Regions from separate parts of the Enterobacter sp. ECC_219_Taxon_10 genome, predicted to be linked through region 1. Evidence: predicted binding sites of a transcription regulator. Region 1 holds the regulator's gene; each other region holds the start of a gene.
The links. Region 1 encodes CRP, which controls carbon source genes, mostly activating them, when cyclic AMP is high. Its sites were predicted from a motif close to ATGTGANNNNNNTCACAT; they were not measured.

Region 1 (2,203 bases):
GCTGGGTGAGCAGGGTGTATTTGGCTTCGCAGTAATCCGCAAGCTGCACGTAGAGCAGGCTCAGAGATTCTCGCAGCGGCTGCTCTCGCCATAGCCAGAACCAGAACCAGTTAAACAGCCCGTACCACAGCGTGCCGAGGGCGTAGATCAGCAGCGGCTCCCACACGGGCATATTCCCGGCGAGGCTCAGGGTAAAGATGGCCGCAATGAGTGACGCTGGAAGCAGGCGAGCGTGCAGCGAGCTGATTTCCGCCGTGACGCCGAGGGTCATCGCCAGCACGGTCAGGATCAGCGGCAGGGGAATATCGCGAGCCAGTAACAGCTGCACCGCGAGGCTACAGCCTGCAAACAGGCAGCCGCCGATAATCAGGCGTTTGAAAAAGCGCTTATGCGGCGTGTCCAGACCGGCAATGTTGCAGCAGGCGGGCACGAGGGAAAACAGCAGGCCCTGCTGAAGATGACCCAGGAGCAGGCCCACGGCCACGGGAAGACACAACACCAGCGTTTGTCGCAGTGCGTAGTTAACTTCCGGGTGATAGATCAGCCTGCGCCACATGGGGAAAAGAGACAAAAACGGCGTGACACCTCGCGATGGCACGCCGTTTAAGCAGGATTAACGGGTTCCGTAAACCACGATGGTTTTACCGTGGGCGGAGATCAGGTTTTGATCTTCCAGCATTTTCAGAATACGGCCCACTGTTTCACGGGAGCAACCGACGATCTGACCAATTTCCTGACGGGTAATTTTAATTTGCATGCCGTCCGGGTGGGTCATAGCGTCTGGCTGTTTCGCCAGGTTCAGCAGGGTTTGCGCGATACGGCCGGTCACGTCCAGGAAGGCGAGGTTACCCACTTTCTCTGACGTCACCTGCAGACGGCGCGCCATCTGGGAAGAAAGACGCATCAGGATGTCAGGGTTTACCTGAATCAGCTGACGGAATTTCTTGTAAGAAATTTCAGCCACTTCACATGCTGTCTTTGCACGAACCCAGGCGCTACGTTCCTGGCCTTCTTCAAACAGGCCCAGTTCACCGATAAAATCGCCCTGGTTCAGATAAGAAAGGATCATCTCTTTCCCTTCCTCATCTTTGATCAGCACTGCCACCGAGCCTTTGACGATGTAATACAACGTTTCCGCTTTTTCACCCTGGTGAATCAGCGTGCTCTTCGATGGGTACTTATGAATGTGGCAATGAGACAAGAACCATTCGAGAGTCGGGTCTGTTTGCGGTTTGCCAAGCACCATGCGCTGTTATCCTCTGTTATAAGCTGTCACCAGAGTCATCAGATGCATCCGGACTCTGGGGTTGCAATCGAATTCTTACCCATACCCTGGGAAGTCGGCTGTCGTAACGTTTCGCAGCCAGTAAAGTTTGATGTCCTCTGCATACATGTGTAACGTCAATGTATTACTGTAGCATCCTGAGTGTTTTAGCATAGCTTTCGCCGCGTGTCTCCTGGTGTCTCGCTTCAGCATGATGCAGGTCGCCTTCCATTGCGAGAAATGTAACGCACGCGTAATCTGTCACCAAAAATGCAACGTTGGAGTTAATGAATATGCAAGCGCGCGTGAAGTGGGTTGAAGGTTTAACGTTCCTGGGGGAGTCCGCGTCAGGACACCAGATTTTGATGGATGGTAACTCCGGCGATAAAGCGCCGAGCCCAATGGAAATGGTGCTGATGGCGGCAGGTGGATGCAGTGCGATTGACGTGGTGTCGATTCTGCAAAAAGGTCGTCATGACGTAACGGATTGCGAGGTTAAACTCACCTCAGAACGTCGCGAAGAGGCGCCACGCCTGTTCACCCACATAAATCTGCACTTTGTTGTCACCGGGAAAGCGCTGAAAGACGCGGCGGTTTCACGCGCGGTGGACCTGTCTGCGGAGAAATACTGCTCTGTGGCGCTAATGCTGGAGAAAGCGGTAAAAATTACGCATTCGTATGAAGTGATTGAGGTGTGATTCACGGGGCATCGTGCGTGTTGATGCCCTCACCCTAACCCTCTCCCACGGGGAGAGGGAACATGTTTACGCGATCTGCTTCCCTTCCATCAACCGCTGAACCAGCGGCGTCATGATGAGCTCCATTGCCAGCCCCATTTTTCCACCCGGCACCACTAACGTATTCATGTGCGAAATAAACGAGCCCTGCAGCATCGCCAGCAGCCAGGGGTAATCAATGCCTTCAAGATTGCGGAAGTGG
Region 2 (2,203 bases), 2.3 Mb from region 1:
TTTCGGGTGACGGGTATGACCACCTGTTCAGGGTAGGAAAATGTAAATATTCTGTCTAATATATTAATAATCTCAAATGATACCTTAAAAATATGAATATCGAGCTGCGTCATCTTCGCTACTTTGTCGCCGTCGCTGAGGAGCTGCATTTTGGTCGCGCGGCGGCGCGGCTGAATATCTCTCAGCCACCCTTAAGCCAGCAGATTCAGATCCTGGAACAGCAGGTCGGGGCGCGCCTTCTGGCCCGCACCAACCGCAGCGTGAGCCTGACGGCGGCGGGGAAGCAGTTTCTGATCGACAGCCGACAAATCCTGAGCATGGTCGATGACGCCGCCGCCCGGGCGGAACGGCTTTATCTCGGGGAAGCCGGAGAGCTGCGAATCGGGTTTACCTCGTCCGCGCCGTTTATCAGCGCCGTCTCGCAGACGCTCTCGTCATTCCGCCGTCATTTTCCGGATGTGCATATTCAGACGCGCGAAATTAATACCCGCGAGCAGATTGCGCCGCTGAATGAAGGTGCGCTCGATCTGGGGCTGATGCGTAATACCCAACTGCCGGACACGCTGGCGTGGGAGGTGATCCTGCGCGAACCGCTGATGGCCATGATCCCGCTCGATCACCCGCTGGCGTCGCGTCCGGCGGTCTCGCTGGCAGAGCTGGCAAAAGAGCCGTTTGTTTTTTTTGACCCGCAGGTCGGAACGGGTCTGTATGACGATATTCTGGGGCTGATGCGCCGCTACGATCTGGCGCCGGTCATTACCCAGGAAGTGGGAGAGGCGATGACCATTATTGGCCTGGTCGCCGCCGGGCTGGGCGTGTCGATACTCCCGGCCTCCTTTAAGCGGGTACAGCTGCGCGAAATGCGCTGGGTTGCCATTGCCGAAGAGGATGCCGTTTCGGAGATGTGGCTGGTGTGGTCAAAACATCGCGAACAGAGTCATGCTGCGCAGCGCTTCAAACAGCAGTTAATCCAGGCCTCCGCAGCCTGATTTTTCCCGGGAAAACGGGTAAAAATGTGCGGTAAATCACATGGCTAAGTAAATATTTGACGACACCCATGGAAGTGCTTCACCATAGCCAATAGTTTATTTCGAAGCTCGAAAATAAGGGAGTACGAGGTGGTTGCTGATAGTCAGCCAGGGCATATTGATCAGATTAAGCAGACCAATGCTGGCGCGGTGTATCGCCTGATTGATCAGCTTGGTCCGGTTTCGCGTATCGATCTGTCGCGCCTGGCACAGCTGGCACCTGCCAGTATCACCAAGATTGTCCGCGAAATGCTGGAAGCGCACCTGGTTCAGGAGACGGAAATTCAGGAGCCGGGCAGCCGTGGCCGTCCGGCGGTCGGGCTGGTAGTTGAGACGGAAGCCTGGCACTACCTCTCACTGCGCATTAGCCGCGGAGAGATCTTCCTTGCGCTGCGCGATCTCAGCAGCAAGCTGGTGGTGGAAGACCGGCTTGAGCTACCGCTCAATGCCGAGGAGCCGCTCCTTGACGCGATTGTCTCGCACATCGATCGCTTCTTTATCCGCCATCAGCAGCGGCTTGAGCGCCTGACGGCGATTGCCATCACCATGCCGGGAATTATTGATACCGAAAACGGCATTGTGCACCGCATGCCGTTTTACGACGACGTCAAAGAGATGCCGCTGGGTGAGGTGCTGAAAAACCATACCGGCGTGCCGGTCTATATTCAGCACGACATCAGCGCCTGGACGATGGCGGAAGCGCTGTTTGGCGCGTCTCGCGGTGCGCGGGACGTCATTCAGGTGGTCATCGACCATAACGTCGGGGCGGGGGTGATCACCGACGGTCGTCTTCTCCACGCCGGCAGCAGCAGCCTGGTGGAAATCGGCCACACCCAAGTCGACCCGTACGGTAAGCGCTGCTACTGCGGGAATCACGGTTGTCTGGAGACGATTGCCAGCGTGGAAAGCGTGCTGGAACTGGCGCAGGTCCGGCTCAGTCAGTCCATGAGCTCCTCGCTGCACGGCCAGCCCTTAACGGTGGACTCCCTCTGCGCCGCCGCGCGCCAGGGCGATCTGCTGGCGAAGGACATCATTACCGGAGTGGGGAATAACGTTGGCCGCATTCTGGCTATCATGGTGAACCTCTTTAACCCGCAAAAAATCCTGATTGGCTCACCGCTCAGCCAGGCGGCGGAGATCCTTTTTCCGGCGATTACGGCCTGTATTCAGCAGCA
Region 3 (2,203 bases), 1.3 Mb from region 1:
TGGCATTATCGGCACGCGCTTCGTGGTAAGAAACGCCACGGCAGGTGACATGCTGGAAGGACGGGTTGGAGTTCAGCTGCGGATCGAAGTGCCATTTCTCTTTACCGGTGGCCGCGTCGAGCGCGAACAGACGCTGGTGCGCCGTACACAGGTAGAGCATGTTGCCCACTTTAATCGGGGTCACTTCATTGGTCAGCTCGCCCGGATCGTTTGGCATCTTCAGGTCGCCGGTACGGAATACCCAGGCTTCCTTCAGGTTTTTAACGTTGTCCGCGTTGATCTGCTTCAGCGGGGAGTAGCGTTGACCTTCCTGGTTACGACCATAGGCCGGCCAGTCGCCGTCCGCCACCTGAGAGATAGCTGCCGCAGGCGTGGATTCCGCGTTCAGCGTGCCGTTGATCTCCTGTGGGTCGTTAAAACCTGCCCATGTCAGGATGCCGCCGCTGATTAACAGCGCTACCACCAGCGCCGCAACGGCACCGCTGGAAGGGACAATCAGGCGACGCCAGACAAACGGCAGGATCAGCCAGATACCGAAGAAGACCAGGATGTCGCTGCGCGGGGTCAGCGCCCAGAAGTCGAAGCCGACTTCCCAGACGCCCCAGATCATCGTGGCGAGGAGCAGTGCGGTATAGAGCCACAGTGCGGATTGTTTTCTACGCCAGAGCAGGACGGTTACGCCAAGCATAACCAGGCCCGCAATCGGGTAGTACCAGGAGCCGCCGATCGCGACCAGCCAGACGCCACCGATTAACAGGTACAGGCCGCAGAAGGCGGCGAATAGCGCTGTTAGTGTCACCAGTAGACGCGGCTGTTTAGAGTTTGTTTCAGCCATAGAAAGTGTACTCGTCAGTTTTTGTTAATAATTTGCTAGCAACTAATTATAGGTATTAACAAGTGTGATCGGAATCACAATATTTGCTTTTTATAACTCATGCGCCAGGGTTATCCATTTGCTGGTATAATGGCTGGCTTGCGTATCGATGCCGGAAACACATTCACCTGCATTGAGAGATTTTCATTAAAATCATATGGTTAGTAATATGAAACATACTGTTGAAGTGATGATCCCGGAAGCCGAGATCAAAGCGCGTATCGCCGAACTGGGTCGTCAAATCACCGAACATTACAAGGACAGCGGCAGCGAAATGGTGCTGGTGGGCCTGTTGCGTGGCTCTTTCATGTTCATGGCAGACCTGTGCCGTGAAGTGCAGGTGCCACACGAGGTCGATTTTATGACCGCCTCCAGCTACGGCAGCGGCATGTCCACAACCCGTGATGTGAAAATCCTGAAAGATCTGGATGAAGATATTCGTGGCAAAGATGTGTTGATCGTTGAAGACATTATTGACTCCGGCAACACGCTGTCAAAAGTGCGCGAGATCCTGAGCCTGCGTGAGCCAAAATCTCTGGCGATTTGTACTCTGCTGGATAAACCTGACCGCCGTGAAGTGCAGGTGCCGGTGGAGTTTGTCGGTTTCTCGATTCCGGACGAATTCGTCGTCGGTTACGGCATTGACTACGCGCAGCGTTATCGTCATCTGCCGTATGTCGGGAAAGTGGTATTGCTGGACGAGTAATAGCGGGCTGATGCCCTCATCCCAGCCCTCTCCCACGGGGAGAGGGTGAAAACCCCCGGTTTTGTTTATTTATGGTTCACATGCTTAAGCTTGAGGTTGGCAATCCCCGAACGGTAGCGCTGCTCCAGCGTTTCGCGGTTAGTGGCGGTGACTTCCAGATTGCGCAGCAGGCCATCGTGAATACCGTACGCCCAGCCGTGGATTGAAACCTTCTGCCCGCGTTTCCACGCCGACTGCATGATGGTCGAATGCCCAAGGTTATATACCTGCTCCATCACGTTGAGCTCGCACAGGGTGTCCATGCGTCGCTCTTGCGGCATTTCGCCGAGCAGTGAACTATGTTTGAACCAGATATCGCGGATGTGCAGCAGCCAGTTATCAATCAACCCCAGTTCCGGATTTTCAACCGCCGCCTGCACGCCGCCGCAGCCGTAGTGGCCGCAAATAATGATGTGCTCGACTTCCAGAACGTCAACGGCATACTGAACCACGGAAAGACAGTTGAGATCGGTATGAATCACCAGGTTGGCGACGTTGCGGTGAACAAACAGTTCGCCGGGCTCAAGGCCGGTCAGGCGTTCCGCAGGTACGCGGCTGTCTGAACAGCCAATCCAGAGAAAGCG
Region 4 (2,203 bases), 2.2 Mb from region 1:
CGTGAGACCCTGCTGTCCCTGCCGGGCAGCGAGTGGGAGAAAGAAGATTATCTCAACCTGATCGCCCAGCTGGACGATGAGGGCCACGATGATTTTACCCGCGTGCGCGAACTGCTGGGTCTGGCGACCGGGAAAGACAACGGCTGGTACACCCTGCGCATCGGCGAACTGAAAGCGATGCTGGCGCTGGCGGGCGGCGATCTGGATCAGGCCCTGGCCTGGACCGAATGGACCATGGAGTTTAACCAGTCGGTCTTCTCCGCCGAGCGCACCAACTATTACCGCTGCCTGCAAACCCTGTTGCTGCTTGCACAGGAAGACGATCGCGAGCCACTGCAGTACCTGAACGCTTTCGTACGTATGTACGGTGCTGAAGCGGTTGAAGCCGCCAGCGCGGCGCTGAGCGGTGAAGAGCCGTTCTACGGTCTGCAGGCAGTTGACAGCGATTTGAAAGCCTTCCCGGCGCATCAGTCTCTGCTGAAGGCCTATGAAAAGCTGCAGAAAGCAAAAGCCGCTTACTGGTCAAAATAAGCGCACATAACATTAACAGCAGTAGGCGTATTCAATCGTCTGGGCTATATTACGGGGCAATTTCATTGCCCCGTTTTTTATTCTCTTCGGCAATGATTATTGATTGTAATAATAAAGTTAAACATGGGTAAATATAATAATATTTGCCTGGGCTTTATTGTTACTTTTTATGGTAAATACCCCATATTAATTAACTGTTTCGAAGGGGGCCGAACGAAAAAATTCAACTCTTTTCATAACTTTTAAAATTTATTTTTATACGGATAATCAAATACTTACTCCGCATTTGTTGTAAAACCATACACACTGCGGGCCTATAAGCCAGGCGAGATATGATCTATATCAATTTCTCTTCTATAATGCTTTGTTAGTATCTCGTCGCCGACTTAATAAAGAGAGAGTTAGTGTGAAAGCTGACAACCCTTTTGATCTTTTACTCCCCGCCGCGATGGCAAAAGTTGCCGAAGAAGCGGGTGTCTATAAAGCAACGAAACACCCGATGAAGACGTTCTATCTGGCGATCACCGCAGGTGTGTTCATCTCAATCGCTTTCGTCTTCTACATCACCGCCACCACCGGTACTGCCGGAATGCCTTTCGGCATAGCTAAACTGATTGGCGGCATTTGCTTCTCACTGGGCCTGATTCTCTGCGTCATCTGCGGCGCCGACCTCTTCACCTCAACGGTGCTGATTGTCGTGGCAAAGGCCAGCGGAAGAATTACCTGGGGTCAACTGGCGCGCAACTGGCTTAACGTCTACGTTGGTAACCTGATTGGCTGTCTGCTCTTTGTTCTGTTGATGTGGCTCTCTGGCGAGTATATGACCGCCAACGGCGGCTGGGGCCTTAACGTCCTGCAGACCGCCGACCACAAAATGCATCACACATTTATCGAAGCCGTTGCTCTCGGCATCCTCGCAAACCTGATGGTCTGCCTGGCGGTCTGGATGAGCTACTCGGGTCGTAGCCTGATGGATAAAGCCATGATTATGGTTCTGCCGGTTGCGATGTTTGTTGCCAGCGGCTTTGAGCACAGTATTGCGAATATGTTCATGATCCCGATGGGGATTGTTATCCGCAACTTTGCAAGCCCGGAGTTCTGGACCGCAGTTGGTTCATCCCCGGAAAGTTTCTCTCACCTGACTATTATGAATTTCATTACTGATAACCTGATCCCCGTCACTATCGGGAACATTATCGGTGGGGGTCTGTTAGTTGGGTTGACATACTGGGTCATTTACCTGCGTGGCGACGATCATCATTGATGGTTTTCTCAGGCAGTAAATAAAAAATCCACTTAAGAAGGTAGGTGTTACATGTCCGAGCTTAATGAAAAGTTAGCCACAGCCTGGGAAGGTTTTGCGAAAGGTGACTGGCAGAATGAAGTAAACGTCCGTGACTTCATTCAGAAAAACTATACCCCGTATGAAGGTGACGAATCCTTCCTGGCTGGCGCAACTGATGCGACCACCAAGCTGTGGGACAGCGTAATGGAAGGCGTTAAACTGGAAAACCGCACTCACGCGCCAGTTGATTTTGACACCTCCGTTGCTTCCACCATCACTTCTCACGATGCTGGCTACATCAACAAAGCCCTTGAGAAAATCGTTGGTCTGCAGACTGAAGCACCACTGAAACGCGCAATCATCCCGTTCGGTGGTATCAAAATGGTT

Region 2: mlc (sugar metabolism global transcriptional regulator Mlc) is a predicted target of CRP. The motif match lies at 1,014-1,031, and genes of this name have one in related genera.
Region 3: hpt (hypoxanthine phosphoribosyltransferase) is a predicted target of CRP. The motif match lies at 898-915, and genes of this name have one in related genera.
Region 4: focA (formate transporter FocA) is a predicted target of CRP. The motif match lies at 862-879, and genes of this name have one in related genera.

Annotation. Positions count from the first base shown of each region.
Region 1 is NZ_CM178005.1:4,478,460-4,480,662, reverse strand. Features, by position in the region: gene AC4ICF_RS21440 (YccS/YhfK family putative transporter) at 1-556, opposite strand, end outside; gene crp (cAMP-activated global transcriptional regulator CRP) at 614-1,246, opposite strand; gene AC4ICF_RS21430 (OsmC family protein) at 1,558-1,962, shown strand; gene AC4ICF_RS21425 (phosphoribulokinase) at 2,029-2,203, opposite strand, start outside.
Region 2 is NZ_CM178005.1:2,216,874-2,219,076, forward strand. Features, by position in the region: gene AC4ICF_RS10640 (LysR family transcriptional regulator) at 93-989, shown strand; gene mlc (sugar metabolism global transcriptional regulator Mlc) at 1,119-2,203, shown strand, end outside.
Region 3 is NZ_CM178005.1:856,171-858,373, forward strand. Features, by position in the region: gene AC4ICF_RS03965 (glucose/quinate/shikimate family membrane-bound PQQ-dependent dehydrogenase) at 1-835, opposite strand, end outside; gene hpt (hypoxanthine phosphoribosyltransferase) at 1,044-1,580, shown strand; gene can (carbonate dehydratase) at 1,646-2,203, opposite strand, start outside.
Region 4 is NZ_CM178005.1:1,696,936-1,699,138, reverse strand. Features, by position in the region: gene ycaO (30S ribosomal protein S12 methylthiotransferase accessory factor YcaO) at 1-531, shown strand, start outside; gene focA (formate transporter FocA) at 938-1,795, shown strand; gene pflB (formate C-acetyltransferase) at 1,847-2,203, shown strand, end outside.